Regions from separate parts of the Peribacillus sp. NPDC058075 genome, predicted to be linked through region 3. Evidence: riboswitches for the same ligand, from Rfam matches in the RefSeq annotation. Region 3 holds a riboswitch; each other region holds the start of a gene.

The links. A riboswitch is a leader RNA that binds a small molecule or an ion and turns the genes downstream of it on or off. The one in region 3 is predicted to bind S-adenosylmethionine.
Region 1: it holds a riboswitch for S-adenosylmethionine, as region 3 does, so the genes downstream of both, ACFVS1_RS16175 (methionine ABC transporter ATP-binding protein) here and ACFVS1_RS14730 (Fur-regulated basic protein FbpA) in region 3, are expected to answer to the same signal.
Region 2: it holds a riboswitch for S-adenosylmethionine, as region 3 does, so the genes downstream of both, ACFVS1_RS08430 (YezD family protein) here and ACFVS1_RS14730 (Fur-regulated basic protein FbpA) in region 3, are expected to answer to the same signal.

The regions. Positions count from the first base shown of each region.
Region 1 covers NZ_JBHVSL010000001.1:3,251,638-3,262,298, reverse strand. Annotated here, with positions in the region: gene fumC (class II fumarate hydratase) at 1-1,137, shown strand, start outside; gene ACFVS1_RS16215 (hypothetical protein) at 1,247-1,489, shown strand; gene ACFVS1_RS16210 (ABC transporter ATP-binding protein) at 1,536-2,681, opposite strand; gene ACFVS1_RS16205 (PucR family transcriptional regulator) at 2,807-3,691, opposite strand; gene ACFVS1_RS16200 (NAD-dependent epimerase/dehydratase family protein) at 3,871-4,239, shown strand; gene ACFVS1_RS16195 (NAD-dependent epimerase/dehydratase family protein) at 4,236-4,664, shown strand; gene ACFVS1_RS16190 (hypothetical protein) at 4,722-4,913, shown strand; gene ACFVS1_RS16185 (MetQ/NlpA family ABC transporter substrate-binding protein) at 5,144-5,965, opposite strand; gene ACFVS1_RS16180 (methionine ABC transporter permease) at 6,021-6,689, opposite strand; gene ACFVS1_RS16175 (methionine ABC transporter ATP-binding protein) at 6,676-7,692, opposite strand; SAM riboswitch class I at 7,761-7,865, opposite strand; gene ACFVS1_RS16170 (MBL fold metallo-hydrolase) at 8,147-8,971, shown strand; gene ACFVS1_RS16165 (hypothetical protein) at 9,028-9,216, opposite strand; gene ACFVS1_RS16160 (YheE family protein) at 9,302-9,505, opposite strand; gene ACFVS1_RS16155 (YheC/YheD family endospore coat-associated protein) at 9,570-10,661, opposite strand, start outside.
Region 2 covers NZ_JBHVSL010000001.1:1,686,208-1,696,868, forward strand. Annotated here, with positions in the region: gene ACFVS1_RS08395 (D-serine ammonia-lyase) at 1-240, shown strand, start outside; gene pdxR (MocR-like pyridoxine biosynthesis transcription factor PdxR) at 613-2,007, opposite strand; gene pdxS (pyridoxal 5'-phosphate synthase lyase subunit PdxS) at 2,144-3,031, shown strand; gene pdxT (pyridoxal 5'-phosphate synthase glutaminase subunit PdxT) at 3,033-3,632, shown strand; partial or broken gene ACFVS1_RS08415 (SDR family NAD(P)-dependent oxidoreductase) at 3,786-4,530, shown strand; gene ACFVS1_RS08420 (TetR/AcrR family transcriptional regulator) at 4,703-5,290, shown strand; gene ssuE (NADPH-dependent FMN reductase) at 5,493-6,026, shown strand; SAM riboswitch class I at 6,301-6,409, shown strand; gene ACFVS1_RS08430 (YezD family protein) at 6,581-6,724, shown strand; gene ACFVS1_RS08435 (phosphoadenylyl-sulfate reductase) at 6,907-7,611, shown strand; gene sat (sulfate adenylyltransferase) at 7,664-8,812, shown strand; gene cysC (adenylyl-sulfate kinase) at 8,855-9,454, shown strand; gene ACFVS1_RS08450 (nitrite/sulfite reductase) at 9,471-10,661, shown strand, end outside.
Region 3 covers NZ_JBHVSL010000001.1:2,968,404-2,979,064, reverse strand. Annotated here, with positions in the region: gene ACFVS1_RS14770 (aminopeptidase) at 1-441, opposite strand, end outside; gene ACFVS1_RS14765 (aldehyde dehydrogenase family protein) at 735-2,222, opposite strand; gene ACFVS1_RS14760 (MFS transporter) at 2,492-3,697, shown strand; gene thiE (thiamine phosphate synthase) at 3,737-4,369, opposite strand; gene thiM (hydroxyethylthiazole kinase) at 4,350-5,165, opposite strand; gene thiD (bifunctional hydroxymethylpyrimidine kinase/phosphomethylpyrimidine kinase) at 5,167-5,970, opposite strand; gene thiW (energy coupling factor transporter S component ThiW) at 5,939-6,460, opposite strand; gene tenA (thiaminase II) at 6,473-7,162, opposite strand; TPP riboswitch at 7,252-7,356, opposite strand; SAM riboswitch class I at 7,516-7,620, shown strand; gene ACFVS1_RS14730 (Fur-regulated basic protein FbpA) at 7,796-7,984, shown strand; gene ACFVS1_RS14725 (Spo0E family sporulation regulatory protein-aspartic acid phosphatase) at 8,235-8,429, shown strand; gene ACFVS1_RS14720 (GNAT family N-acetyltransferase) at 8,498-9,004, opposite strand; gene ACFVS1_RS14715 (GDSL-type esterase/lipase family protein) at 9,222-9,923, shown strand; gene ACFVS1_RS14710 (ABC transporter ATP-binding protein) at 9,966-10,661, opposite strand, start outside.

The sequences.
Region 1 (10,661 bases), 280 kb from region 3:
ACGCTTGATGAACATTTCCCGCTTGTAGTTTGGCAAACGGGAAGCGGCACGCAAAGTAATATGAACGTGAATGAAGTGGTCGCCAACAAAGGGAATGAATGGTTAAAAGAAAATGGTGAATCCGAAACCCTTCACCCGAATGATGATGTTAACAAGGCACAAAGCTCAAATGATACTTTTCCGACCGCCATGCATATTGCAGCCTTTATGGAAGTCGCTGAAAAATTGGTTCCTGCCATCAAAGCACTTCGTGATACATTCGATACAAAAGAAAAAGAATTTTGGGATGTCGTGAAAATTGGCCGGACACATCTTCAAGATGCTACACCATTAACATTAGGACAAGAAATTTCCGGTTGGAAAGCGATGCTCGATAAAGATCTAGCGATGATTGAGGAAAGCAGCCAAAAATTATTGAACCTTGCTCTAGGCGGAACGGCAGTAGGAACAGGAATCAATACAAAAAAAGAATTCCCGGGACTTTCTGCCAAACAAATTGCAGCGGATACAGGATATCCTTTTGTCACATCTGATAATAAGTTCCATGCATTGACTAGCCATAACGAAATCGTCTACGCACACGGTGCTTTGAAAGCATTGGCGGCGGATTTAATGAAAATTGCGAACGATGTCAGATGGCTTGCAAGTGGTCCAAGAAGCGGAATCGGCGAAATAGCCATTCCGGAAAACGAGCCGGGCAGCTCCATCATGCCAGGTAAAGTCAATCCAACACAAAGTGAAGCGCTAACCATGATTGCAACACAAATCGTGGGTAACGATGCTACAATTGGCTTTGCAGCAAGCCAAGGTAACTTTGAATTGAATGTATTCAAACCAGTCATCATCTATAACTTCCTGCAAACGGTCAAATTATTGACGGAAGGCATTCATTCATTCAATGACAATTGTGCGGTGGGCATCACTGCAAATGAAGATAAAATCAAAGAAAATGTAGAACGTTCCCTTATGTTGGTAACAGCATTGAACCCGCATATCGGTTATGAGAAAGCAGCCAAGATTGCCAAAACGGCATTCAAGGACAACTCTACGTTAAAAGAAGCGGCGTTGAAATTGGAGTTCCTGACCGAAGATGAATTCGAAGCATGGGTCGATCCTGCTAACATGGTTAATAAATAATTGCATACAAGTGCCCTCCCTCTCGTATTAGGGAGGGTGTTTCCATGTTTTAAAATAATGGAATCGACAAATACTGAAATCATAAGTATCGGGAACAGGAGGAAATACAATGTCTATATGCCCGCTTTGCAACGGTCTGAGAAAAATTCATGTTAAATGCCCGGAATGCGGCAGTAATCTTGAGGATAAAGGGAAATTCATGGACTACGCTGATGATTACAGTGCTTATATGGATATCGACATCCTTAAAGAAAACGACGGATACCCTCAATCCCTTCAAAAAGGCCAATGCCCGCATCTCATGAAATGCCCGGAATGCAGACATGATGAAGTGGTATTGGTCCAAGAATGAATTTGAATAAAGTAAAAAGACCCAATATGAATGGGTCTTTTTACTTTTAATTGGCAGATAACTTCATGCTTTCCTGCATCTGTTCATCTTCTTCAACTAAAATGCGATGTTCAGTCCCTTTATCAAAAAAGTGTGCTTTATTCATGTCGAGGGCAAGATCGATCTTTTCCCCTGCCTGAATAATATTCTTGGCATCGACCCGTGCAACGAAGTCCTGCCCCTCTAATGTGGAGTAGAGCATAATCTCAGCGCCCATGAGTTCGGCTACATCAATTTGTGTCGTGAATGTAGTATTAGGGGCCTTCGTGAAGTAAGCTCCTTCATTATGGAAATCCTCCGGACGGATGCCAAGGATTACATCTTTTCCGACATATCCTTGATCACGCAGCATTTTCATTTTCAATTCAGGTATTTCAAGCGTTTGTTCGCCTATTTTAATTGTGCCTTCTTTTAATGTTCCGGTAAAGAAGTTCATGGCAGGTGATCCGATAAAGCCGCCGACGAAAACATTTATTGGTTTCTCATAAACGTCCTTTGGGGCACCGACCTGTTGGATGATACCATCTTTCATTACAACGAGACGTGTCGCCATGGTCATTGCCTCTGTTTGGTCATGCGTGACATATATGGTTGTGGTGTCGAGCCGTTTATGCAGCTTAGCGATTTCTGCACGCATTTGAACCCGCAGCTTTGCGTCGAGATTGGATAATGGCTCATCCATCAAGAACACTTTTGCATCCCTTACAATTGCACGGCCGAGAGCCACACGCTGGCGCTGACCACCTGAAAGCGCTTTAGGTTTCCTGTTTAGCAACTCTTCAAGTCCGAGAATCCTTGCCGCTTCATTGACCCTTTGCTTGATTTCCGCTTTTGGCGTTTTCCTGAGCTTTAATCCAAATGCCATATTGTCAAATACGGTCATATGAGGATATAAGGCATAGTTTTGGAAAACCATCGCAATATCACGATCTTTAGGAGGGACATCATTTACTCGCTTGCCGTCTATGTATAAATCCCCTTGGGAAATGTCCTCCAGTCCGGCAATCATCCTTAATGTCGTTGATTTGCCGCAACCGGAAGGTCCCACAAAAACGATGAATTCCTTATCGGCAACACGAAGGTTGAAGTCTTTAACAGCCGTCACCTTTTTATCATAAATCTTGAATATATGATCTAACACTAATTCTGCCATGAAAAATCCCCCTTTTAAACTACTGATTACTTGTACCAATTAGCTATAGTCTAAGCTATCGGTTTAGAAAAAAGTATGGGCACATTGCACAAAAAAAGGCTGAAATTACCACTTTATGATGGAAATTAATCATTCAGCAGAAATATCAAGTACGCAGTAAGGGCATGACGGAAGTTCCTAATATCGAGACCAGTTCTTTCTGAGAATTTATCGATTCGGTATTGTAAGCTGTTCCGATGTATATAAAGCTGTTTTGCGGCATAGGTGGCATTGGAATTACACTCGATATACGTTTTAACTGTTTTGATAAGCTCAGTATCCTGCTTGGTCTTGCCAAGAATTTCATTGATATACCACTTTGAATTCGTAAAGGATGGATCATTTATTAATGAATGGGGGATGATGTCTGCCAAATCCGTCACCTTTAGATCCGGCAGATGCACCTGTGCCAAATCAAAACATCTTTTCTCCAGGGCCCAGTGATGGTGAAGGTCTTGATTTACAGGGTGAAAGCGCCCCGTGAACATACGGGTCTTTACATAAAAATCACTTTCAAGCGTGGAAGAAATGGCGATTAGTTCTTTATTTGATAATGGTTCATCCTTGTCCGTTTCAATTAAGACTCCTGCCGTTTCACTTTCCCAGATAATAGCTGCGTCAGATGGAACGAAAGCGAGGAAGGCCTCTTCAAAATCGGAGTTGGAAAAATCAGCATGAGTCAGCTTGAAATGAAGGAATCGAACATTCTCCCAGCTCGTTAAAGGCATTGGTGCATTCGGTTCGGATAAAAAATTTTTCCATGATGAATCTGGATGTGCATGGAGGTTATTTGGGTTTATGGAAGGAGCAAAAAGCAGCTCCAATAAACGAATTTCCTCGGCTGTGATTTCTGAACGGGGAATGCCAAGTATACTTCTGGAGTCTTCAAACCAAACATATTCAGAAATATCATCAGTATCCTTTTTATTGGTAAGAGCGTTCGGGAATTTTTGTTTAAGATTTTCAAGCATCGGTTCCACCTTCTTTCTCCCTTTCCATATCATTATAGCGAAAAAGAATAAAGTTCAAAAGATTAGGATATTGCTAGTTTTTCCAAAAGGGAAAATCAAAGAAAAGTTGCAAGTATTACTAATGATAGGTAAGGTACTGCGTATGCTTTATGGAATATCGTTAAAGAGGAGGAGATCTTATGAACATTTTAATATTGGGCGGTACACGGTTTTTAGGCCGGTATTTAGCAAAAGCTGCGATAGGGAAAGGGCATGATGTCACACTTTTTAATCGTGGAAGCGACCCTTATGTCTTTCCCGGAATAGAACAGTTAAAAGGGGACCGCGACGGGGATTTGGAAATGTTGAAAGGGAGACAGTGGGATGCAGTCATTGACACATCAGGATTTATCCCTCGAACTGTATCGAAATCTTGCAGATTGCTTAATCAAGTTAAACATTATACATATATTTCAAGCATCTCCGTTTATAGTGATCCGACCGAGCCAGGAATTGATGAAAATGGAGAAGTTCACACACTAAATGAAGATAAAGCAAAGCAGAAGTGATCACCCGCGGAACTGCTGGACCGATATACGGTGAATATTATGGACTGTTAAAATCATTATGCGAAAATGCAGCTGAAAAAGAATTGCCGGGGAAAGTCCTTTCAATTCGCGCCGGGCAAATAGTGGGTCCATATGATTACACTGACCGATTGCCGTACTGGCTTAAAAGGATAGCGGAAGGGGGAGAAATTTTATCTCCTGGTCGCTCTGGACGTCCAATCCAAGTTATCGATGCAAGGGACTTGGCCCAATGGATCATCCAAATGATAGAAAAAAGCATGACAGGTACGTATAATGCCGTTGGCCCAGATTACACACTGACTATGGGGCAATTACTTGAAGGCTGCAAAAAGGTAACAAGAAGTAATGCTGATTTTACATGGGTATCTGAAAAATTTTTAAATGACAATAAAGTAGAGCCGTGAGGAGAAATGCCTTTATGGATACCGGAAGAATTCCCTTTACCAGGAGGAAAGGAACCTTTGAATGGATTTTCGGCTGTCGATAACGGTAAAGCCATCAATAATGGACTAACATTCCGTCCCTTATCAGAAACTCTCGAAGATATATGGAATTGGGAAAAGTGCCGTACGGAATCTGCCGATAGAAAAGCTGGCATTCACAGACAACATGAAAGTGATCTCCTTGGACTATGGAAACAGACAGTAGGTTGAAACCTTCTTTTATTATATTGAAATACTAAGTGTGCTTGGTGAAAAGGATGATTTAAACGAACAACTTGAAGGAATTAAAAAAGCGATGTACTAAAAACCCCATCGCTTTTTTAGTCCACGAATCTGCTTGCGAGGTTTGTAAGGATTTCAAGTTTTTCCGTCGCGGCCGCTACTTTGTCCTTATTGAAAGGCCTGCTCCCAATAAGGGGGAGCAGGCCACGATTATTTGATCAATTCATCCAGTCTGGTTTTCCGAATCCGGCAAATTTGTCATCGATGACTTTTTCGAACTGGTCGGATTCCACAACTGATTTAATATCCTTTGCAAATTGGGAGTCCACATCTTTTGTATTCACTGTAACAACGTTTCGATATATATCAGGCATTTTTTCTAAAACAATGGCATCCTGTAGGTCCATTTTCGCTGCAAGAGCGAAGTTGCCAGGGACCGCTGATAGGTCAACACTGTCTGTTGCCCGGGGCAATTGAGCGGATTCCAATGGTTTGAGTTGAATGTTTTTTGGATTTTTCGTTACATCCTTTTCAGATATTTTTAAAGGGTCGACATCTGGATCGACTTCAATCAGCCCTTCATCCACCAGCACTTTAAGTGCACGTGCGAGGTTAACCGGATCATTGGGCACTGCAAGGGATGTACCGTCTTTAATTTCTTTCAATGATTTATACTTGTTCGAATATATGCCCATTGGTGCTGTTGGAACTATGATAAGGTCGGTAAGCTTTAAATCATTTTCTTTAGCGAAGTTATCCATGTACACCTTATGCTGGAAGAGGTTGGCGTCGATCGAATGGTTGCCAAGGGACTTATTCGGCTGGATATAGTCGGTGAATTCGACGATCTCTATTTTGTAACCGAGATCTTCCAGACCTGGTTTTATGGCCTCTTTAACCATATCGGCATAGGGCCCGGTAGTCGCCCCGATCTTCAATTCCTTTTTGTCTTCAGTTTTTGGGGATGCATCATCGCTCCCGCATGCTGCCAAGCCAAGGGCAAGTGCACAGACTGATAATAACGAAGCTATTTTCTTCATTTAAAATTCCTCCTGAGTAATGAAATGTATTGAATCATTGAAAAATGATGGATCACTATCGTTTGTTAACTATGTATGAGGCCTTGTCACCAACCATTTGAATGATTTGAACAAGGCAGATCAGCACGACGATCGTCGTGATCATGACTGTGTTGTCATAACGGTAATAACCGTACCGGATGGCCAGGTCGCCAATTCCGCCTCCGCCGATTGTCCCTGCCATTGCTGAGTAACCGATAAGCGAAATGGTCGTTAATGTCAGTCCTTGAATGATACCCGGTTTTGCCTCTGGGAGAAGTACATCCTTAATGATCATCCATGGAGTGGCTCCTACGGCAATTGCAGCTTCAATCACTCCTCTGTCTATTTCACGTAATGCCGTTTCAACGATTCTTGCAAAAAAAGGTATTGCGGACACCGACAGGGAAACAGTAGCCGCTCTCGGCCCTATCGTCGATCCAGTTAGAAGATCCGTTAAAGGAAGGAGGGCAACCAAGAGAATGATGAAAGGGATTGAACGGACAATATTGACTGCGAATCCTAGAGAGCGATTCACGATACTATTTTCAAAAAATAAATTCCTTGTTGTGGTAAACAGCAATACTCCAAGCGGTAAACCGATCAGCAGGGCTACTGCAAGGGAAACGCCGACCATATAAATCGTTTCAAGAAAGGCTTTATTAAGATCAGGTAAAATATTGACGATGGAATCAAGCAGTGACATGTTTTAACACCTCCACAGAACTGGAACGATTTTTTATATATTGCAATGCCGAATGAATTTGAGCTGCATCGCCTATTAACTCGATGATTAAAATGCCTAAAGGGACATCCTGGATATACTCAATTTTACCGTGTAAAATATTACCCTTTACTGAATGGGATTGGAGAGTATCCGAAAGGATCGACTCACCAGCGGTTTGCCCTTCGAATTGAATTTGAATGATCGTACCTTTACTTTCTTCAATCAAGTGCGGAGGGAGTGCGAAATCCAGAACACTGCTAATGAATTGCTTCGTTAACTCCTGCTTGGGCTGTGAAAATATTTCATAAACGGGACCTTCTTCAATTACACGGCCATCCTGCATGACGGCGACACGGTGGCATAGTTCTTTGACCACTTCCATTTCATGTGTAATCAACACGATGGTGATGCCAAGCTTACTGCTTATCTTTTTCAATAATTGTAAAATCGCTTTTGTAGTTGTTGGATCAAGTGCTGAAGTCGCTTCATCACATAATAGTACAGTGGGGTCATTTGCTAAGGCACGGGCTATGCCTACCCGTTGCTTCTGTCCACCGCTAAGCTGCGCCGGATAGACATCTTTCTTATCGCTGAGCCCTACGATTTCCAACAATTCCAATACACGTAAACTGATTGCATCCTTCGATCGATGCGCGGCCTTTAAGGCGAAAGCAACATTTTCATAAACGGTTTTTGAACTGACCAGTGAAAAGTGTTGGAATATCATTCCGATTTTTTGACGTTGTTTACGAAGCTCTTTACTTGATAAAGAGGTTAAATCAATGCCGTCGATGATGATATTTCCACTTGTCGGACGTTCAAGCAAATTCAAGCAGCGGAGTAATGAGCTTTTTCCAGCTCCACTGTAGCCGACAATTCCATACACTTCACCAGTTTGAATGGTTAAAGATACGTTATCCACTCCGATAACTCGGTTTTTCTTCGAGACGTATTCCTTTCGGACTGAACGGATTTCAATCATGAGCTTTCCCCCTTAAACATTAAAAAACTGCCCCTATCATTCAGAAAGAGGCAGCGAAATTATATCTCGTCTTATCTTTCAGAATGCAATCATTCTGCAGGAAGTGGCACCGTTCCCTAAGGGCGGTTGCCGGACATCACAGGGCCTGATCCCTCCGTCACTCTTGATAAGTAAATTATTATTTTAGAATATTTCAAGTTTTTTAATATAATCTATATTATTTGTAAAATCTCACAATGTCAATCGTTTTTGAAGTTTTTGGGGTGATTTTTATTATTAAAGTTTTGTAAGGTCTGTTAAAAAAGGGCTATTATACAAGAATCCAGCATTTTCATCCAGGTTAATTATTCCAGTATTTCCTTGTCAAAAAGGTAAAGTGGTACTACATTTATTATAGTAAAGTTAAAAAAAGGAAGATGAAACTATTTTTGTACAATGATGGGGAGGAAATTGAGTGATAGAGATTAAGACGATAAATGATGTGGTTTGTGTGCACGGGACTCCTGGCGGGAACAAGGCGGGAATGAGTGTTAATGTTTTTTTAACGGATGGCCTATTGATAGATACTGGAGCAGAGATTTTATTGAAAGAGCTTATTCCGTTCTATGAGTCCGCAGACTTCGACTCAGTGGCCCTGACTCACTATCATGAAGACCATACGGGGGGCGCTGCCTGGATACAGGAACATAAAAAGGTCCCGCTTTTCATTCACCCGATGTCGGTTGAAGTTTGTGCAAGGGATGCTGAATATCCTGAATATCGCAAAATTTTCTGGGGAAAGAGAGACGCCTTTAAAGCTGAGCCGCTAGGGGAGGCCATTCATTCGCGCACCCAAACGTGGGAGCCGATTTTTACCCCCGGCCATGCGAAGGACCATATGGTGTATTTGAATCACAGTAATGGCATGCTCTTTTCAGGAGACCTTTTCGTAACACCAAAGACAAAGCTTGTCTTACGGGAAGAGTCTGTTCCGGTCATCATCGATTCAATAAAAAGATTACTGCAATATGACTTCGGGGAAGTGTTTTGCTGCCATGCTGGGCATGTCCCTGAAGGGAAGGAAATGTTTCGAAAAAAACTGGATTATCTGGAAAACCTCCAAGGCGAAATTTTACGCCTGAATTCTCAAGGGCTGACCGTTCAAGAAATCCAGCAGGTCGTTTTACCGAATCGCTATCCCCTTATCGAGATATCTGGGCATGAATGGGATTCAGAGCATATCATTACATCGATATTAAACGAAAATATGTTGAGTGCAAGGGAGAATGGAACTATTTGAATGTTAACGGTCTGACTGATATAAAAGAGAGCTCTCCATAAGAGAGCTCACATCATTCATTTATTGATATTTGGATCTGTTTCATCATAAAAATCATGTGCTTCTTCGATGTTCTGAAGGTTAGCGACTTCATACACATTTCCGCCCGCCATTCCTTCATTGATGATACGGTCGACATCAAGGTAAACGGAGTCCTTGCCATCATATTCGGTATCCTTCAAAAATGTCATTTTTTCTTTATCCAAAATAAATCCCTCCTAGCCTTTTCTTTAGTTTGGGCAAAGGAGTCTTTTTTATTCTGGTTAGGTATTTCATGAATGTAAAGGCGGTTCATTCATACACATGGAAAATCATTAAATCATGTATCATGCTTTTGAGTTTGGCTTCATCTGTTCCGGAAGGCGGATTGGCTGTCCACTCGATCGATCCATCTTTATGATACAAGGCTTGGGTTGCCTGCTTGTTGAAATAAAAGGAAATTTTCCATCCCGGCAGATTCTTATGCAGTGGTGCCCATTGAAAATGAGTAATCATATGTATTACCTCCATTTATACAGTTTCTCATTTAATTATAATGGAAAACGGCAGCTGGAGGATGTTATTTAATTGTTAGGCTTGGAAAAGTTAATTCAATAAAAAGATTTTTTAAATGCAAAAGCCTGTTTGTTTCAATTTCTTCCTCATCGAATTGCATGGGCTTTGAGTTCACTTCGTATATGAAGAGCGAACCGGATTCGTCTTCCCCTATATCCATGGAAAACTCTCCAAGAAATCCGATTTTTTTAGAAAGTATCTCTCCGCTTTTTTGGGCGATTTTTGCTAATTTTCGATTCAGGCTTCTTGATTGCAGGTCTTGAAAAGGAACGATCTTCCCCCCTCGGGGAGTGTGGGTGGTGATTTCCTGAGTTTGTGACATCCTTACCGCTTTGCCGGTCACTTTATAAAAACCTTTTTCATAATGGACCAGAATCCGGTAATCATAACGATGTCCAAAAAGTTTTTTTGGTATGATCGCCTGTTGAGCAAGGTAGCTCCTTTTTAATAAATCCCTTTTTCTTGTTTCCCAGAATGACGCGAAATCCGGGAAGGACTCACTATGTTTTAAGCTATTGAACAATAGTGTATCATCATCATTTTTGATTATCGTATAAATGCCTTTACCTTGGCTTCCTTTGCAAGGTTTAAGGTATATATGCTTATAGGTCTCCAAGAAAGCATCAAGGCAGCCGCTGTTTCTCAAGACCATGGTGTGCGGAAGGTGATTGGTCAGGGATCCTTCTTCCTTCAATGCTTCGAACATCACATATTTATCTATGAAACAGGGGTTGAAAAGATTCATTCGGTATTTTTTTAAAAATTGGATGAGCTGTTGGAATTCCCCTGACGCCTCATAGCTCCTCAAGGGGATTCGGTTATAGACGATGTCAGGGAAGGGCACTTTACATTCGATCCATTTGTTTGAAATGGAGGAAAAAACATACCCTCTCATCGATTCGGAATGAAGGACCTTTTCTGTGAATACATACGCCAATATTCCATGTTTGAATAAATATAGTGATAGGTCCCGAAAAAGGGTCAGGTTTCCACCCAAACCTGATTCCTTTTTGGGATTGGAAACAGTCAGTATGCCGACGGCAAGCATCCGGTTACCTGGAAATATGGTGATTGGAATTAGGGGTTGATTCGTATG
Region 2 (10,661 bases), 1.3 Mb from region 3:
GATAAAAGGTTATTCGATCTGCTCAGGGGAATGGCAGAGACGGAAGGTCATTATTTGGAGCCATCTGCCCTTGCAGGAGCAATGGGACCGATACAACTTTTTAAAGCTCAAGAAGGAAAGAAATATCTCTTGGACCAAAAACTGGTCGATAAAATGAACCAGTCCACACATATCATCTGGGCGACCGGCGGGAGCATGGTACCAAAGGATATGATGGACCAGTATTTATCGAAAAGTTAAAAAATGTTCACTAGAGTTAATTTATCAGACTGCAGGCAAACTCGAAGAAAAGCGAGTATGCCTGCAGTTTTTTTCAGCCGAAGCAGTTTATTCGACCGTTCAGGTAGTTTATTCGACCTACACCGTGCATTATTCGACCTTCACCACACATTATTCGACCGTCAACGCATTTTTCGGTCCCCGAGCCTTCCTGCCCAGCCTCCTCGCGGCTAACCAGTCATTCGGCAAGAGTGTGTTCAATCCATTATGGTTTCATTCATTCCAAATAAAAGTCTTGTTTAAAATCATGAAAGGAACCAGAATGAGACCTTTCCGAATCCCATTTTATCGACAAGCCTAAAGTAGCTCACGAAAGTGAGCTTCTTTTTTTCTTTATATTCCCCATGAGTTTAATAAAAGGTGAATGGCTTTTTCCAATTCGGATTCAGGGATCCCTGCAAAGCCCAATATGATTTTTGGAGGATGTTCGTCAATTTTTTCGATCGAATATGTCGATAAGCCATAAATTTTAATATGATTTTCGTTTGCCTTTTGAATAAGTGACTGTTCATCCATGCCATTCTTAACGTCGAGGATGATATGCAATCCTGACCGCTCGCCAACGATTTTTATTTGTTGATGTGGTTTAAACAGCTCGATCACTTTATCCAACTTACGCCGGTACACTTTCCTCATCCGATTCAAATGCTTTTCAAAATCCCCTTCCTTCATGAACTGTGTCAACGCATGCTGATCAATCCGAGAAACGGTTGAATGGTAAAAAGATAATTCCTGTTGATGCATTTGTAACAATGGAGCGGGAAGAACCATATAACTGATCCGAATTGATGGCATCAATGATTTGGAAAATGACCCTAAATAAATCACTTTATCTCCAGCATCCATACTTTGTAAGGAAGGGATTGTTTTTCCACTATAACGAAATTCACTATCATAATCGTCTTCGATAATATAGCGGTTTGCTGCCCCTTGAGCCCAGTTCAACAATCGCGTCCGTCTGTTAACCGATAGGATTGTCCCATTGGGGAAGTGATGTGAGGGAGTGACATACACGACGTCGATGTTTGAATCTTCAATTTGGTTCACCTTTACGCCTTCTTCATCAATTTGCAGTGGATGGGCTTCATTTGGGTAGCTGCGTAAAATCCGATGAATCAAGTGATACCCAGGATCTTCAACACCATAGATGGCATTTTTATCGAAAAGAAGGACAAGCTGCTGTAATAAAATTTCCATTCCTGCACCAATGATGATTTGTTCGGGAACACATTGTACACCACGTGCATGATACAAATAATGGGCAATTTCACATCGCAATTCATATTCTCCTTGAGAATCCCCAAGTAAAAGAAGATCTTGATGTGCTTTATCGATTTTGCTTTTCGTGTATTTTCTCCATTTTTCAAATGGGAAGTGTTCCGTATCAATTTGGCTAGGATGAAAATGATACAGCACTTCCCTCTCTTTATGATTTTTTTTCTCTAAGGAAACTTGGTTAGTTTGTGTATACTCTAAATCCTCGAATGTTTGAATATAGTACCCTTTTCTTGGTATGACTTCAACATATCCTTCAGCAGTCAATTGTTCATATGCAGTCTCGACAGTATTTTGACTTATTTGAAGGAACTCTGCCAATTTCCGTTTGGAAGGCAGTTTTGTGCCGTAAAGAAGACGGCCATCAATGATTTCTTTTTTAATATATGAATATAATTGTTCGTACAAAGGTACTTCACTTAACCGATTTAAATCGCAAGAAAGCATATTCATTTTGTTTCCACCTTTTTGAAGGAATATTTCTGACACCATTAAATTTATTAAAACTGACACTTTCAATGCGGTCAACTCTTTTTTATACTAAGTTTAACAAATCTAAAAAATGCAAATATTAGGGGGAAGAGATAAAATGGAAAAATTATTAGGAACTGACACAGTAAAAAGAGGAATGGCACAAATGCAAAAGGGTGGCGTAATCATGGACGTCATTAACGCAGAACAAGCAAAAATCGCAGAAGCATCCGGTGCAGTCGCTGTCATGGCGCTGGAAAGGGTACCTTCTGACATCCGTGCGGCTGGCGGTGTAGCACGGATGGCAGATCCGCGAATTGTCGAGGAAGTAATGAATGCAGTGTCCATCCCGGTCATGGCTAAAGCAAGGATTGGCCATATTGTTGAATCAAGGGTCCTGGAATCCATGGGAGTGGATTATATCGATGAAAGTGAAGTGCTGACACCTGCTGATGAAGAATACCATATTCTAAAAAGTGATTTCACAGTACCTTTCGTTTGTGGCTGCCGTGATTTAGGCGAAGCTGCACGCCGTATCGGCGAAGGAGCATCAATGCTTCGTACAAAAGGTGAACCAGGAACGGGTAATATTGTGGAAGCTGTGCGTCATATGAGAAAGGTACAGTCACAAATTCGTAAAGTGAGCATCATGAGTGATGATGAATTAATGACAGAGGCAAAAAATATTGGAGCCCCTTATGAAATTTTAAGAGAAATCAAACGCACAGGAAAATTGCCTGTAGTCAACTTTGCAGCCGGCGGAATTGCCACTCCAGCAGATGCAGCATTGATGATGGAATTGGGAGCAGATGGCGTATTCGTTGGGTCGGGTATTTTTAAATCTGAAAATCCAGAAAAATTCGCATCGGCAATCGTTCAAGCTACTACATATTTCACCGATTATGAATTGATTGGCCGGTTGTCCAAAGAGTTAGGCAGTGCAATGAAAGGAATCGATATTTCCAAACTAGCTCCGGCAGAACGGATGCAGGAACGTGGATGGTAATATGATAACTATTGGTGTTTTGGGATTACAGGGAGCAGTTGAAGAACACTTGAATCAAATCAAAGCTGCCGGTGAACAAGCAATTATAGTAAAAAAACCGGAGCAATTGCTGGAAATCGATGGCTTGATCATTCCAGGCGGAGAAAGCACGACGATGAGGAAGCTTATGGATCGTTATGGATTTATGGAACCTGTCAAAACTTTCTTCGAAGATAAAAAACCAATTTTCGGTACATGTGCAGGGATGGTATTGGCGGCCAATGAATTGACTGGCGATGAGAAGGCCTATCTTGGACTAATGGACATTTCCGTGAAAAGGAACGGATTTGGACGTCAAAAGGATAGTTTCGAGGCTGACCTATCTATCAAAGGAATGGAAACCCCTTATAAGGCAGTTTTCATCCGGGCGCCATTTGCTGATGGAATTGGAGAAGGTGTAGAAGTATTGGCTGTTTATGAAGAGAATGTAGTGGCTGCGAGACAAGACCATGTCCTCGTTAGTGCGTTTCATCCAGAATTAACAGGTGATGATCGTTTCATGCAGCTTTTCATTGAAATGGTGAAGACATCCATAGGTAAGGCCGAATTGAAAACCTGTTAAACAAATGAAGCTGTCCTAATAATAGGACAGCTTTACTTTTGAAAGTTCAAAAGTCTATAAAAATACATATTGCTTGAATTACATATTCCTTACTTTTATAATAAAAAAGTAAGTAAACACTTACTGTATTTTTAGTGTTGAAAGGGAATGTATATGACAGCAAGAGTTGCAGTTATTACAGGAGGAGCAAGCGGTATTGGCCGAGCCGCATGCTTGAAATTCGCAGTAAAAGGGGACAAGGTCGTTGTTGCGGATTTTAATGAAGAAATGGGACAGGAAACCGTTGAACAGATAACAGCGGATGGCGGAGAGGCCATTTTTGTTAAAACGGATGTTTCTAAACAGGATGATGTTGAATCCTTAATCAACAAAACAGTGGAGACATTCGGAAGGATCGATATCATGTTTAATAATGCCGGCATCGGTGCAGGCGGTATGATTCTCGATCAAGATATGGGGGTTACTTAAAAACGATTGGAGTGAACCAGCATGGAGTTGCCTTTGGTATCATGGCAGCAGGACGGAAAATGAAGGAGTTAGGTAACAAGGGTGTCATTATTAATACCGCTTCTGTGTTTGGTTACTTAGCTTCCCACGGAACCTTTGCCTATCAAGCGACTAGAGGAGCTGTAAGAATGATGACACAGACAGCTGCATTGGAATTAGGTGCTTATGGCATACGGGTAGTGGGCATTGCTCCAGGCGGGGTTGACACTCCTATCATTCAAGGCTATAAAGATATGGGAATCATCGATAAATTGAATGCAAGTCAAATGCGCGGTAAATTAATTAAGCCAGAAGCGTTGCAAATGCCGACTATCTAATATCATTAGAGGAAGCGGATGCGATCAATGGAAGTGTAGTCATGGTCGATGATGGCTATGCAGCCTTTAAATGATTTTCTCTAAAAGAAAACATCGTCCAAATCAGAGATGTTTTCTATTTATGATATATGGGAATATTGAATTCTAATGAATCATAGGTAATATTGACCGATGGATACCACCGGGATATCATGGAAAATAGATTGGTGACACTGGTCTTATCATTATAAAAGAAGGTTGATATTTTTGAAAAAAGGGCAGCAAACGAAAGAACGAATCATAAATGTAGCCCGGACTCTTTTTGCCACTAAAGGTTTTGACATGACAAGAACGAATGAAATTGCCTCTGCTTGCAATGTTTCCGAAGCTACTATTTACAAATACTTTGACAGCAAAAAAGATTTGCTATTGGCTACCATTACGCCTGATGAGAAAGAGGAATTTGAAGACGGGACTAGCCATCTATCTACGGATGATCTAGTGGAGAATCATGTTTGCACCATGATAAATAAAATTCTTGATAATAAAGAACAGTTTTCGATACTATTCAGGGAAACACAATTCGATCAAGATATTTCGAAGCAATATGTAGATCAGATCTTCAAGCCGAATGCCAGGCATATTGAAATACAGAAGAGAATAGATAGTGGTGAGATACAATATATCTCTGATATTATCCTATTTAATGTAGGGATCATTTCTTTCACATTGGCATTATCTACACATTATGAGATCCATCAGCAGAAAAAGGAGCCATATTTTACTTCTGAACGAATTAAGAGCATTGCTCAACTTTTGGTATATGGCATTCATGGCAAACAAAAACATACATAATGAAACAGTCATATTGAAGGGCATGAGCATCAAGCCGCAAATATGACCGTTTTGTTTTCCTTCAGATCCGATGGAGTAAATTCTTTAAACTAGAGTGTAAGATTTGACTTATATTTTTCAGACTATTACGATAAAAGCATGCTGTACGAAATGTATATGAAGATTTATCTGGAAATCATGTAATATTGGAGGGGTATATTAAATGAGCGATATCGTAATATTATCAGGAAGTCCGGCTATTCCGTCCAGAACGGACATCTCATTAAAACATATTCAAACATTAGTCGAAAACGAAGGATTTACCACAGCTTATTTCTCAATTACGGATTTCTCAGCAGATGATTTATTCCAAGGGAAATATAATAGCGAAGATATCTTAAAACTTTCTGAGAAAATTCAAGCAGCTAGAGGCGTCATTATTGGTTCACCGGTTTATAAGGCTTCTTATACAGGTGTATTGAAGGCCTTGATTGACTTGCTGCCAGAAGGTGCTTTTAAGGGTAAGCCAGTACTGCCAATCATGATTGGCGGAAGTAACAGGCATCTATTGGCGATTGACTACGCACTTAAACCATTAATTTCAATTTTAAAAGGCGAGCCGCTGCAGGGCATATATTTTGTTGATAAAGAAATAGATAAACAGAATTCAGAAAACCCGATTAATGATTTGCATTTAATTGATCGGGTCCAGAGTCAAGTTCAAGAATTTGTAGAAGCGATACAGTTAAGAAATTAATGAATTCTCCCTTCTATAAAAAGGGCTGGAATTAAAAAAAATATTTTTTCAATTGATGACAGGCGCCATAAATAGCTTCTTAATGAAAATAGACTCATTTTTTTGGAGGTTTTATCTAAAAAGACGAGTCTATTTTCGTATTTACATGAACATAAAATCATAATTGGAATAGTGTGTATAAAAATAACAGTTCATCCATAATATTAAACCAAGTTATTTTATAAGAAAACTCCATTGACAAGGATTAAATATATGTTAATATTTAAAATAATAAAACTTATCCAGAGCGACGGAGGGAATTGGCCCTTTGAAGTCCGGCAACCTGCATGATCGATGCAAGGTGCTACCTCCAACAAAATGTTGATCATTTTGGAAGATAAGGTAAAGATATTTACCTTGGGATCTTTCCATCATGGAAAGATTTTTGTTTTTTTGGAAAGTTGTAGGCAAACCATAACAATGTAAGGTTGTTTGGAATTATATAAATCTAAGAAATTCATTTAATCAGCGGTGAAAATAAGAAATTCGCGGATTTTCTTAAAGGAGGAACAGGCTTGGATAAAGAGAATCAGCTTGAAGAAATATTTGAACGACTTCAAGAAATGCTTAATACTATGAAATATGGATCCATTACACTTATTGTCCAGGATGGTAAAATCATTCAAATGGAAAGAAATGAAAAATTAAGAATTAAATAAGGTATCTGCTGACTAGAAAAACTAGAGGCGGGTTTAACTGATATAAAGAGAGTATTGGTTAGATTCGTCTCTTTTTTCCTAGAGTCAAACAAACTGGAGAAGATTACAACGGGTATTGATCAACAGTTACTCTAACCTGATACAGCAAGTTTTTAGAGGGGGCTACAAAGTTGGCTGCATTAATAAACTATGAAAATTTCAACACTGGGGATTTCCCTGTATTTCCCGAAGACAGTGAGACAAAAGGTGCTTTGGAAGTTCTGCAATGGGCGAATGACCATTATGGAAACGAACTGATCTATGCTTGCAGTTTTGGCATCGAAGGCATCGTGCTTACGGATTTATTGGCGAAGGTCAATCCTTCTGCCAAAATAGTTTTCCTTGATACAGATGTTCATTTTGAGGAAACTTATCAATTGATCGAGCAAGTGAAAAAGCGATATCCAAAGCTTTCGATCGAAATGAAGAAACCAGCCTTGACGCTTGAGGAACAAGCAGCTGAATATGGGGATGAATTATGGGTGAGAGATTCCAATAAGTGCTGTAACATCCGTAAAATCATTCCGCTTACCGATGTGCTTTCAACGGCAACAGCATGGCTTTCAGGACTGCGGAGGGAGCAATCCGAAACAAGGGCTTTGACCGAGTATATCAATAAGGATAATAAGTTCAAGTCAGTTAAAATATGTCCACTCATACATTGGACATGGAAAGATGTATGGCGCTACGCCCACAAAAACGGACTTCCATATAATATCCTGCATGATAATGGATATCCGAGCATTGGATGTAAAACATGTACTGCACCAGCCTTCAATGCAGATGATTTACGCTCAGGCCGTTGGCAAGGAGCTCAAAAAACGGAATGCGGATTGCATTTATCTTAAATAAATAAAAACCAGAGGCTTAAATAAATAGAAACCATAGGGGGAAATTAGCATGACAATCAGTTTACCGCACGGAGGAACATTAATCGATCTTTGGGAACCAAATTATGATATTAGTAAAATAACAAAGTCAATCGAAATCGATGAAATTGCTTTAAGTGATCTTGAATTGATAGGCACTGGTGCCTACAGTCCGATTAATGGATTCTTTACAAAAAGTGACTATGAGACAGTGGTCAAGGATATGAGGCTTAACAGCGGTCATGTATGGAGCATCCCGATTACGCTGCCTTTGACCGAAGAAATTGCAGAAACCCTTACTATAGGTGAAGAAGTAACCTTGACTCATGATGGTGAAACATATGGGGTTCTCTCCGTTTCCGATATTTACACTCCAGATAAGCAATTGGAAGCGACATTAGTTTATCAAACGGATGATGAGAAGCATCCTGGAGTGAAAAATTTATTTAACCGCGGTGATGTATATGCCGGCGGGGAAATAAAGTTGATCAAGAGAATAGAGCGTCCGCAGTTTCAAGCTCATTATTTGGACCCAGTCGAGACAAGGAAAGCTTTTGCTGAAAAAGGCTGGGAAACGGTTGTCGGCTTCCAAACGAGGAACCCTGTTCACCGTGCACATGAATACATTCAAAAAACCGCATTGGAGATTGTCGACGGCTTATTCTTAAATCCTCTCGTAGGTGCCACTAAATCCGATGACATACCGGCAGATGTAAGAATGGAAAGCTATAAAGTGCTGCTTGAAAAATATTATCCTAAGGACCGCGTCTCCCTTGCAGTTTTCCCAGCTGCCATGCGTTATGCAGGACCTAGAGAAGCCATTTTCCATGCGATGGTCCGTAAAAATTATGGCTGCACCCATTTTATCGTCGGACGTGATCATGCGGGTGTGGGCGATTATTATGGCACATATGATGCTCAAAAAATCTTTGGGAATTTCAGCGCAGATGAGTTAGGGATCACGCTATTATTCTTTGAACATAGTTTTTACTGTAAAGCATGTGGCAATATGGCTTCCGCTAAAACTTGTCCGCATGGCAAGGAAGACCATGTCATCCTGTCTGGAACGAAGGTAAGGGAAATGCTGCGTAATGGAGAAATTCCTCCAGCTACCTTTAGCCGTAAAGAAGTCATCGAGGTGTTGATCGAAGGTCTAAAAAAGAATGAAGTTTATAACTGATCGGACATAAATTGAAGGATCACATAAAGAGGGGGATTATTAATGAGTAAAAGTACGAATGTCACTTGGCATGAAACGTCATTGACCAAGGAGCTCCGCAGGAAGCAGAATGGCCATGAAAGCACAGTTCTATGGTTCACGGGTCTCTCGGGCTCCGGAAAATCAACGATTGCGAACGCAGTCGCTAAAGAGTTATATAATCGGAAGATTCGAAGTTATGTTTTGGATGGGGATAATATCCGTCATGGTTTGAATAAAGATTTAGGTTTTTCTGAAGAGGATCGAACCGAGAACATTAGGCGGATCGGTGAGGTTTCCAAGTTATTCGTGGATAGTGGGCAGTTCGTATTGACCGCCTTCATATCACCTTTCAGGGCAGATCGGCAGATTGTCCGTGATTTACTCGAAGAAGGGGAGTTTATTGAAGTATACATAAAGTGTCCGATCGAAGAGTGCGAAGTGCGTGATCCAAAAGGTCTTTATGACAAGGCACGTAAGGGAATCATTAAAGATTTTACCGGAATCGACTCTCCATACGAAGAACCTGAACAACCGGAAATCATTTTAGAATCCGACAAATACAGCATTGAAGAGTGCGTTGAACAGGTAATCGGTTATTTGACAGCAAAGAAAGCGATTTAATCAGGGAGGAAATATAATGGTTTACGAGAAATTCTGGTCGGAAAATCCACTAATCGCTAAAAATAAAACCGAAGTCTGGAAATTGGAAAAAGACGGCTTGAAGATATTTGATGATATTCCACATTACGCAGCAAATGGTTTTGAGTCCATCCCTAAAGAAAATTGGGATATGTTCAAGTGGGCAGGTCTCTACCTGCAACGGCCAAAAGAAGCTGGTTATTGGATGATGCGTGTCGTTATTCCAGGCGGCATCCTGACTTATGATCAACAAATAACGCTAGCAAACATCGCTAAAGACTACGGGAGGGGTGTATATGACATTACAACCCGTCAAGCCATTCAATTCCATTGGCTGACCATTGAACAAGTCCCGGATATCTTAAATCGTTTGGAAAAGGTTGGAATGACTACGGCTGGTGCTTGTGGTGATATCACACGCAATATCATCGGAAATGCACTGGCAGGCATCGATCCTGACGAACTTTTCGATACACGCGAAGTCCTTCATGATGTATTTGAGTATTTCCGCCTTAACGAAGACTATTCGAACCTTCCGAGGAAATATAAAATGTCCATAAGTGCTAATATCCATAATGCTTCAAATGCTGAAATCAACTGTGTTTCATTCAATCCGGCAACTAAAGTAATTGATGGAGTAACGGAAGCTGGTTTTCACGTAAAAGTAGGCGGTGGGCTATCCTCCGTTCCAATGCTGGCAGAGGAACTTGATTTATTCATTTCACCTGAAAAAACAGTCGAAGTAGCGGCCGCCATCACGACGATATTCCGTGACTTCGGGTACCGTGAAAAGCGTCATCGCTCACGATTGAAATTCCTTGTCGCTGATTGGGGTCCTGAACAATTCAAGGATAAATTGATCGAATACACCGGTCCGCTTCCTGAAAAGGGTGAAAGTGCGGTGAAGGGATGGAATGCCGGTTATTTCTATGGCATCCATAAACAAAAGCAAGATGGTCTGAACTACGTTGGAGTCAATATACCCGTTGGTCGTCTAAATCCAGACGAAGTGATCGAGTTTGCCGAACTTGCGAAAAAATATGGAAATGGTGAAATCCGCAACTGTAATTCTCAAAATCTAATCATTCCAAATGTGCCGGATGCAAAACTTGAGGAATTAAAACAGGAATCCATCTTTGAAAGATTTCCATATCACCCAAAAAAATTCATTGGTTATTCCGTTTCTTGT
Region 3 (10,661 bases):
GACGGCAACTATGGACCAGCTCACTTTATCGGATTGCATATACTGACGCCACTTCTTCAGAGCCGTCCCCGATGCTTTTTGGAAGTTGGCAATCCTTTCAGGCTTTACACCTTTTAATAAGTCCGGGCTGGAGGAGATGACGGATAGATAGGCAGCTCCGTTTTCTGCAAGTTCGATCGTTTCTTCTGCACGCCATTTTGGATATTCGTGGAACACCTCGTCCGGAGCCAGTTCATATTTGGTACGTGAAACGATATCGTCATTCCAATTAACGATGACATTGCGCGCACCGTTCTCATATGCCTTTTTTACAATGAGACGCACAAGTTCAGCGCCATCTAATGTTGTGTTTACGACCAAGGTTTGGTCTTGCTGGATGTTTACGCCGACTTTTACGGCAAGTTCTGCATATTTTTCTAAATTCGTTTGAAAATCACTCATCATTTTAAATCTCCTTTTCCATTTTCTACATTTATAATTGTACTTTTTGTGATATAAAAAAGAAACTTTTTACAACGATTGTGAAAATTAATAGTATACGAAGGAGTTCATCATAACTGGCAAGGAGCTGCTCCAGCAGCTATTTTGTCTATCATGCATTTTACCAAAACTAAAGAAGGAAAGACTATTGAAAAGGTTTGATTAGTTGAATAATTCAATGATTCTGTACAGCGAATCAATGGACTGAAAGAAAGAGGGTCTCTTTGAGACCCTCTTTCTTAATAGTCAATACATCATTTACCCAAATTAATCCAGACGCTTTTCACTTCAGAATAGTTGTCCAGTGCATAAGATCCCATTTCACGTCCGATTCCGGATTGTTTGTAGCCGCCGAACGGGGAAGCTGCGTCGAACGCGTTATAACAGTTCACCCATACTGTACCGGCACGGAGTTTCCCTGCAACATAATGGGCATTGGCTATATCGCTTGTCCATAAGCCGGCAGCCAATCCATATTCACTGGCATTTGCACGGTTAATGACATCATCTAAATCATCGAATGGCATGGCCGCTATGACCGGTCCGAAAATCTCTTCTTTGGCAATCGTCATATCCTCTTCAACACCAGCGAATATAGTAGGAGAAACAAAGTAGCCTTGTTCACCCGGTTTATTTCCGCCGACAAGTACTTCCGCACCCTCGTTTTTCCCCTTTTCAATATAACCCATTACCCGATTTTGCTGCTCCTCGGAAACAAGCGGTCCAATTTGTGTACTTGGATCCAGACCTATCCCTTGTTTGATGTTTTTTGCATGGCTGGCCATATCGGCAACCACATTATCATAATGTTTCTTTTGAATATAAACCCTTGAACCGGCACAGCATACCTGACCTTGGTTAAACATGACCCCATTCAAAGCTCCAGGGATGGCTTTTGAGAAATCAGCATCAGGCAGGATGATGTTTGGCGATTTCCCTCCAAGTTCCAATGTGACCCGTTTCAATGAGTATGAAGCGGAGCGCATGATCAATTTTCCCACTTCGGTCGAACCGGTAAATGCGATTTTATTTACTTGCGGATGGTCGACAAGTGCTTGTCCAGCGGTTTCACCAAAACCGGGTACGATATTGACGACACCATCAGGGAAACCGGCCTCAGCCAATAATTCAGCCAGGTAAAGAGCGGAAAGCGGTGTTTGCTCAGCAGGCTTTAATATGACTGTACAACCTGTAGCAAGTGCCGCTCCGAGTTTCCACATCGCCATAAGAAGCGGAAAGTTCCATGGGATGATTTGGCCGACAACACCAACAGCCTCGTGTTTTGTGTAGTTAAAATAATTTCCGCTTACCGGAATGGTCTGCCCGACAATCTTGGTGGACCAGCCAGCAAAATATCTCATATGTTCTATCGCTAAAGGAATGTCGGCATTGGTCGTTTCATTGATTGGTTTTCCATTATCCAACGTTTCCAATTGAGCAAGTTCAGTTTTATTTTCTTCCATTAAGTCGGCTAGTTTATACATAAGTCTACTGCGTGCAGCCGCGCTCATCCTTGACCAAGGACCTTCATCGAATGCTTTGCGAGCTGCTTTGACGGCTAAGTCAATATCTTCTTTATCCGCTTCATAAACATCGGCAAGCTTTTGTCCCGTGGCAGGATTGGGAGTGGAGAAGGTTTTTTTTGAAGCACTTTCTACAAACTGACCATTAATATAGAGCTTTTTTGGTCCTGTTAAAAATTTTTGCAGCTTTCCACTTACTTCTAACGTTAGATTTGTCATTAATTACCCTCCTGAATAAAATAATTATCTTGGGCTAAACATGATGACTTATTGTTAACGCTATGATTGCCAATTTTTATGATAAATGAAAAAAAGGGAATATTCAATCTATAACATTCGACAGAATATCCAAGAATTCTTCATCATTTTAAAAATGAAGTATTTTTTTGTCATGACATCTGTAATTACTATAGCAAAAATGAAAGTTAATAGTTAAAATGAATAAGGATAAAATAACAAGAAGGTCGAAAGTTCTTCAGGAGGAATATATGGGAAATGATGCGAAAATGATATCGCAGCGTAAGCTACTTGGTGTTGCGGGTCTTGGATGGATGTTCGATGCACTTGATGTCGGTATGCTTTCTTTCATTATAGTTGCTTTAAGACAGGAATGGAACTTAACCAGTGAGCAGGTTGGCTGGATTGGAAGCATAAACTCCATAGGAATGGCTGTTGGAGCTGTATTCTTTGGTGCGATGGCCGACAGGGTCGGACGGAAGAATGTTTTTATCATTACACTATTATTGTTTTCAATCGCAAGTGGCCTGTCTGCAGCAGTCAGTACACTCAGCTTGTTCTTGGTCTTGCGATTTTTGATTGGAATGGGACTGGGAGGAGAACTTCCGGTTGCCTCGACATTGGTCTCTGAAAGTGTTGAAGCGAGTAAAAGGGGAAGGGTCGTCGTCCTTCTTGAAAGCTTTTGGGCGGTTGGCTGGATTTTGGCAGCACTCATATCCTATTTCATCATACCGGCTTATGGTTGGCGGGTTGCCTTGTTATTGAGCGCCGTACCCGCTTTATATGCGCTGTATCTGCGCTTGAAACTGCCGGATTCACCGAAGTATACGGAACTTGAAAAAAAGCAGAGACCATCTGTATTAAGCAATATGAAAAGTGTCTGGAAAAAGGAATACTCCCGTCAGACCCTTGTGTTGTGGGTTTTATGGTTTTGCGTCGTCTTTTCTTATTATGGGATGTTTTTATGGCTTCCAAGTGTGATGGTCCTAAAAGGATTCAGCATGATTCAAAGCTTTGAATATGTATTGATCATGACGCTTGCACAGCTTCCGGGCTATTTTTCAGCTGCATGGCTGATAGAGAAGTTGGGACGTAAATTCGTTTTAATCACATACTTAATCGGAACGGCCGTCAGTGCCTTTTTCTTTGGATCAGCAGAGGGGCTGGCACTGCTGATAGTTTCCGGAATGTTCCTATCTTTCTTCAACCTAGGTGCATGGGGTGCACTTTATGCGTATACTCCTGAGCAGTATCCAACAGCAGTTCGTGGTACAGGTGCTGGTTTAGCCGCAGGGATCGGCAGGATCGGCGGTGTCCTGGGACCGTTGCTTGTAGGCTATTTAGTAGCTGCCGGCACCCCGATTTCATCGATTTTCACCATTTTTACAATGGCTATTTTAGTGGGGGCAGTTGCCGTAGCGTTTGGGAAGGAAACAAAGAATACCGTTTTGACATAAACAAAAGGATGGGGACTGTATTCAGTCCCCATCCTTTTGTTATTTAAAGTTTTTTATGATTTTTAAAAGGGATTCGGAGGCAGTCTTTGGACTTTCTGCATTCATGATGGCCGATACGACTGCGGTACCAGACAGCCCGCTAGCAGAAAGGTCGGAAATGTTATCGGCCGTTATACCCCCGATGGCTACGGCGGGAATGGATACGCTGCGGCAAATTTCCTCCAGATCCCCAATGGCCATTAAGGTTGCATCTTGTTTGGTCTTTGTAGGGAAAACGGAGCCGACTCCGATATAATCCGCTCCATTTCGTTCGGCTTCTAGAGCCTCCTCAAGAGTGGAGACAGATACACCGACAATCATATCTTCGGGAACCACTTTTTTGACGACAGGCAGTGGTAGGTCATCTTGCCCAATATGAATTCCATCCGCTGCAACAGCAAGGGCTATATCAACCCGGTCATTGATAATAAGGGGTATGGACAGCTCGTTCAATAACTGTTTTAATGCAAAAGCTTTATTATAAAAGGAGAGGGAGGAATTGTTTTTCTCTCTAAGCTGTACGATCGAGACTCCTCCTGAAACCGATTCTGCAATGATTTTGGTCAATTCTTCTATTGCCAGGGACTCGTCTGTAACTAAATACAGGCTAAAATCAATTTGGGACTTCTTCATTTATTTTCACCTCATGCATCCAGATTTCCTTATCCATTCTTGATATTGCATCGATTAATCGCACACGAAACGTTCCTGTTCCTTCATCCTTTTGAAGATTTTTGGCAGCTAGTTCCCCTGAAATGCTCATGGTTGAGATACCGGCAATCGCCGCAGAATAGAAATCATCGGTGACTCCGGAAAAAGTGCCGATAAGAGCTGTGGACATGCAACCGGTACCTGTAACATTAGTTAAAAGCAGGTTCCCGTTATCGATGATGGACGTATGTGTTCCATCGCTGACCGCATCCTTCGCTCCGCTGACCACGACGATGCAATTAAATTTTTTTGCCGCTTGAGCGGCCAGCTCTGCATTGCTGACCGCAAGCTCCTCCGAATCCACCCCGCGAGTAACGGTATCCCCACCCATCAATGAAAGAATCTCACTTGCATTTCCGCGAATGATTCGGAAAGTGACCTTCCTTAGAAGCTCTTTCACTTGCTCTGTACGATAGGCGGTGGCACCAACTCCCACCGGGTCCAAAATGACAGGGATATCCAGGTCATTTGCAGTCGAACCGGCAATCTCCATTGCTTCCAAGGCTTTATCATCGATCGTACCGAAATTCAGGACCAATGCATCCGCCAATTTGACCATATCCGCCACTTCTCTTGGGCTCGATGTCATCACTGGTGAACCACCGATGGCAAGGGTGGCATTTGCACAGTCGTTGACCGTAACAAAGTTGGTGATTTGATGAACGAGTGGTTTGCTTTCTCTTACCTTCACGAATAAATCGGCTGCGGAAACCTTCATGTTAAGTGTCACTCCGTTCTTTTTTAGAATATGAATGAAAATGATGGACAGGTCCATGACCTTTACCGATTGAAAAACTTTTGCGTATCGCTTCAGAAATATAAGTCTTGGCCTGTTCGATCGACTCTGGCAATGGCAGTCCATTTGCCAGGTTTGATGTAATGGCGGATGATAAGGTACAGCCCGTACCATGAGTGTTTTTTGTATGAATGCGCTCTCCCTTGATCCAGTGGAAGTCAGTCCCATCATAAAAAAGATCATTTGGATTTCCCGCTGCATGGCCGCCTTTAAGTAAAACGGATTTGGGACCCATTTCTTGTATTGAAATGCATGCTCTATAGAAATCTTGTTTCGTCCGTATCGACAAGCCAGTAAGTACTTCCGCTTCCGGTACATTTGGTGTTACAAGTGTTGCAAGCGGAAGCAAATCCGCTTTTAAGGCGGAGACAGCCTTTTCGTCGAGCAAATGGTGGCCGCTTTTGGAAATCATGACAGGGTCAAGGATAACGATGGCAGGCATGTAGGTTTTAAGGGACGCTGCGACTGTTTCCACGATTTCTTTTGATCCGAGCATGCCTATTTTTACTGCATCGACAGGAATATCTTCAAATATAGCTGCAATTTGGTCCGATATGATAGCTGTTTCTATTGGCTGTACAGAACGGACTTCCATTGTATTTTGTGCGGTTACGGCTGTGATGGCAGACATTCCAAAGACCCCATGTGCAGAAAATGTTTTTAAATCCGCTTGTATTCCAGCACCGCCCCCTGAATCAGAGCCGGCGATGGTTAATGCTGTTTTCATAAAAAAACCCCTTCATATAATTATTTTTTAGAAGTATTTTAAGTAATATGAAAGCTAAAATCGAACCTGCGAATGAACTGAGCATAAAAGCCGGTAAAAAACCAAAAAGAGCAGCTTTTTCTCCCAATAGGAGGATGGCAAGTGGATAACAGGCCAGGGAACCGAGAATGCCGGTCCCGATCACTTCACCTAAACAAGCGAATTTTAAGCTTTGTGTTTTTCGATAAAGGATGGCAGCCAAAAGTGCACCGATCATGCTGCCGGGAAAGGCGAATATTGAACCGGTACCAGACATGTTTCTAATGATGGAAACTAAGAAAGCTTGTGTCACAGCATAAGCAGGCCCCAATAGAACGGCCGTGAGGACATTTGCCAGATGCTGAACAGGAAAGACCTTTGCAAATCCTGCAGGGATGAAAATAAATGAACTGGTCAGCGTCGTAATAGCCGTGATCATGGCAGTCAACGTCAGTTTCTTGATAGGATTCATCATGTCTGCGACCTACAGCGGCCAATCCTGCTCATTTTGAACCATATCCCAGAATAAATATTCATATCGGGACGTAACCAAAAAGTGCTTTTCTAATCTAAGAAGTTCCTTTTCTGGCATGCCCTCCGTCAATTCTTCCAACAATGCGATCAGCCACTTGTGTGCTTCCCCGAATTCAGGCGATGAATAGGACCTTATCCAATCTGCGTAGCGATTGTTTTCCAATGCTGCTCCATTTTGTTCTTTTAATAGCAAACCGATTTCATAATAATCCCAAGCGCAGGGCAGGAGACAGGCGATCAAGTCTGCCAAAGTCCCATGCTGAGCTGCATTTAGCATGTAACCTGTATAGGCTAGAGTGGTGGGAGTAGGTTCTGTATCTTCCAATTCTTTGGAACTGATTCCGAATTCGGAAGCATAATGCCGATGGATATCCATTTCCACTTGAAGGGTTTCATTTAAAATACTCGAAAACTTTGCCATGGTTTCGATGTTATGAGCTTTGATGACACCTAAAGCGAAGAGCTTGGAATAATCCATGAGATAGATATAGTCCTGCTTCAGGTAATAGGCAAATTTCTTTTCAGGAAGCGTGCCGTTTCCAATTGCCTGGACAAAGGGATGTGAATGGTTCCTTTTCCAAATCTCTTTTGCCCGTGAATGAAGTCTATCACTGAATGTTTTTGTTTTAATATTCTCCATTGTTCATCCTCCTTCATAATGGTTCCCTTTGATAATGAAAAACCCCGTTCCTGAATACGGAACGGGGTAGATGGATATAGTCTGTGAATGGACGATATCATCCACTTCCCTCCGCCGGTATGAGCCGGTTCAGGTTCAAAGGGTCCGGAATTAATTCCATCTCAGTCTAAAAAAAGACTCCCCTAGTGGTGTGAATTGTATGTAATTACTGACATCATATCAGAAAGACAAGAAATTGCAACCCGTATTTAAAAGAGGGATAAACTTTATGTCAAGGAAAAAAGGGAGAACCAGGTAATTGACTTTTGATGATTATTAGGATAGAATCATTTCTACAACAATTATATATCGAATTCTTATCCAGAGAGGTGGAGGGACTTGGCCCTAAGAAACCTCGGCAGCGGACCCGTTTTGGGAACTGTGCTAAATCCAACAAGCTTATGCTTGGAAGATAAGAAGAGCCGTACGGACATTGTCAGCCTCTTCTTGAATTAGAAGGGGCTTTTATTTTTGGGAAATAACGTTTAGTGACATAATAGAAAAGGTATATATAATTTGGTGAAAATCAAATAAGTTGATAAAGTTAGCTAACTAGAAGCAGGCTCTAGGATGACTAGGAAAGGAGCCATTTACATGGCAGAATTATTTAAGAGGATTGAACAGAGGAAGGCAATGCTCATTGAAGAGCTATTGGCCAATGGAGTATACAAAACTTCTGATGAAAGGCACCTTTATGATGCCCCATTAAAAGTGCTTGAAGATGAATATAAGATTGTAATAAATAGACCTAATAACGAGTCACCTTCTGAATGGATGACTTAGTAAGCGATGGACTATATTTTGGGTTCTTGGATAGGGGATATGATTAAGCATTCACAGTACACCAGTGGGTGCTTTTTTGCGTTTAATAGGAAATGACATAAAATATACATAATTAAAGAATAAAGTAGGTGTTTTGTCACATTTAACCTATAAAATTACACATTTTATTTCTAAAAAATAGTTGATTTTAACTAGTGGTTTCATTATGATGAAAGTGTAAAAAAATTGAATAAATGGGAGGTGACATATAATGCCTTGCCGTAAGGTAACTATAGAAAAAGTAGAAGAAAAGAGACAGGAAATGATCAAATTGGCAGCAAGTTACGGCTTAACAAGTCTGCTAACTGTTCAAGCCAGTCAAGAATTGGATACGCTATTAAATGCGTTAGCAAGTAAAAGAGAGTCTGAATACTTTTCTCTCCAAAAAGCATATAGGTATTTTTAAATTAGCCAATTCGAACTGCATTAATTTGAAAAAGCTACTGCTCAAGGCAATAGCTCTAAAGAATTATCTTAAAAATCGACACGTTTACCAAGAATGATCAAATCCCGCTCAATGCCATCCAGCTCGGCAACTTGAGGTAAATGTGCCCATTCTTCAAACCCGAATTTGGAAAAAAGCTTAAGGCTCGGTAAATTGTGGGCGAAAATGAAACCCAATAAAGTCTTAATACCTAATTTTGGACTCCATTCAATTGCCTTTTGAATCGAAATTTGTCCGATTCCTTTTCCCCGGAAATAATCATCCATATAAATGCTGATTTCGGCAGTGGAATTATACGCCGGTCGGCCATAGAAGGATTGAAAGCTCATCCATCCAGCAGTTTTCCCTTCTATAGCAATGATATATAGCGGTCTACTTTCTGAATGATGTTCCTCAAACCATTTAACCCTCGATTGGACGGATACAGGCTCCGTATCCGCCGTGACCATTCTTGAAGCAATTGTCGAATTATATATTTCAACAATTTTGGGTAGATCAGATAGTTCTGCCTCTCTGAACTCTATGTGCTCTTCCATGATTTAAACTCCTGACTATCATTTATTCAATCTCCAGAATGAAGGGTAATCCCGTTTTTTGTTTAAGGGACGGTGAATGACACCCAATCCATTGAAAGTTTTTATTATCATACACTCTTTACTCTTTATCTGACAATTCTTTTTTATGTTACGTCTGCAGATTTTTGGGGTATGTAAAGGATTAAATACTTCTAGTAAAAAGACAGAGGAGAACCAAATGAAAAAGTTGACAGTTTTTTTGTTTATAGTACTGGTTATATGTTTTGCTGCATATGAATTTCAGGCCTCGGAGTCGAAAGATGTGCAAAGGGTGATGGCTTTTGGAGATTCGTTAACCTATGGAAAAGGGGATAAGGACGGGGAAGGATATATAGAAGGCCTGGAGGATGAATTGAATAACCCAGAATCGGAACAAAAGGTGAGTTTTTGGAATTACGGTATAAAAGGCCAGGAAACGGATGGGGTGATGAAACAGATTGATGATTACCGCATTAAAACGAAACTTGATGAAGCCGATACTTTCATCGTTTATATTGGAACGAATGACTTGATCAATAGTAATGGCGGGGACTTGGAGAAAATCAGTGATCGAAAAATCAATGAGGGTAAACGGGAGTATATCAACCATCTGCAAAAGATTACGTCAACACTGATAAAGGCAAATGATAAAGCGGATATTCTGGTAGTAGGACTATATAACCCAAATAAAGGAAATCGAAAACTTGAAAATCACATTCGCGATTATAACCAGTCAATAAAGGGAATAGCGGATAAAGACAATAGGATGTTATTCATTCCTACGAATGATCTTTTTGAAGGTAAAAAGAAAACAGAGTATTTCAGTGATAAGTTACATCCGAATGAAAAAGGGTACCAGCTCATTGCGAATCGGGTTTTGGAAAGTTATGATTTCAAATGAAAGCAAAAATGCACAGAAAGGCATTCTGTGCATTTTTGCTTGCTAGGAATTAAAAATGGCATTTAGTTGAGGGAACTGCAAGTCATGGAGCTGCTTATATCTGCCGTTGTTTTGCAATAACTGTTCATGTGTTCCTTTTTCATGAACCTGCCCTTTTTCCAGAACGATTATTTGATCGGCATCATGAATGGTCGATAAACGATGTGCAATGACGATTGAAGTCCGGTTTATCAATAAACGTGACAAAGCTTCCTGTATTAAATGTTCGGATTCTGTATCCAAGGCCGCCGTTGCTTCATCGAGAATGATGATTTGCGGGTTTTTCAAAAGTGCTCTGGCAATGGCAATGCGTTGTTTTTGTCCGCCGGAAAGCTTGACTCCGCGCTCTCCAATTTGAGAATCATACCCATCAGGAAAGCCACTGATAAAGTCATGCGCATTTGCCGCATTGGCGGATTCGATGATTTCCTCATCTGTAGCATCAAGTTTGCCATACACAATGTTATCCCGGATGGATCCGTTGAATAAAATGATATCCTGGGAGACAACTCCCATTTGTCCCCTTAATGATTTCAGTGATACATTTTTGATATCATGTCCATCCATTTTAATTGTTCCATCTTGCGGATCATAAAATCGAATCAAAAGGCTCGTGATGGTCGATTTTCCTGCACCAGAGGAGCCGACCAGGGCGGTTACTTGACCAGCTTTCATGGTCAGGTTTAAATTGCTGAGCAC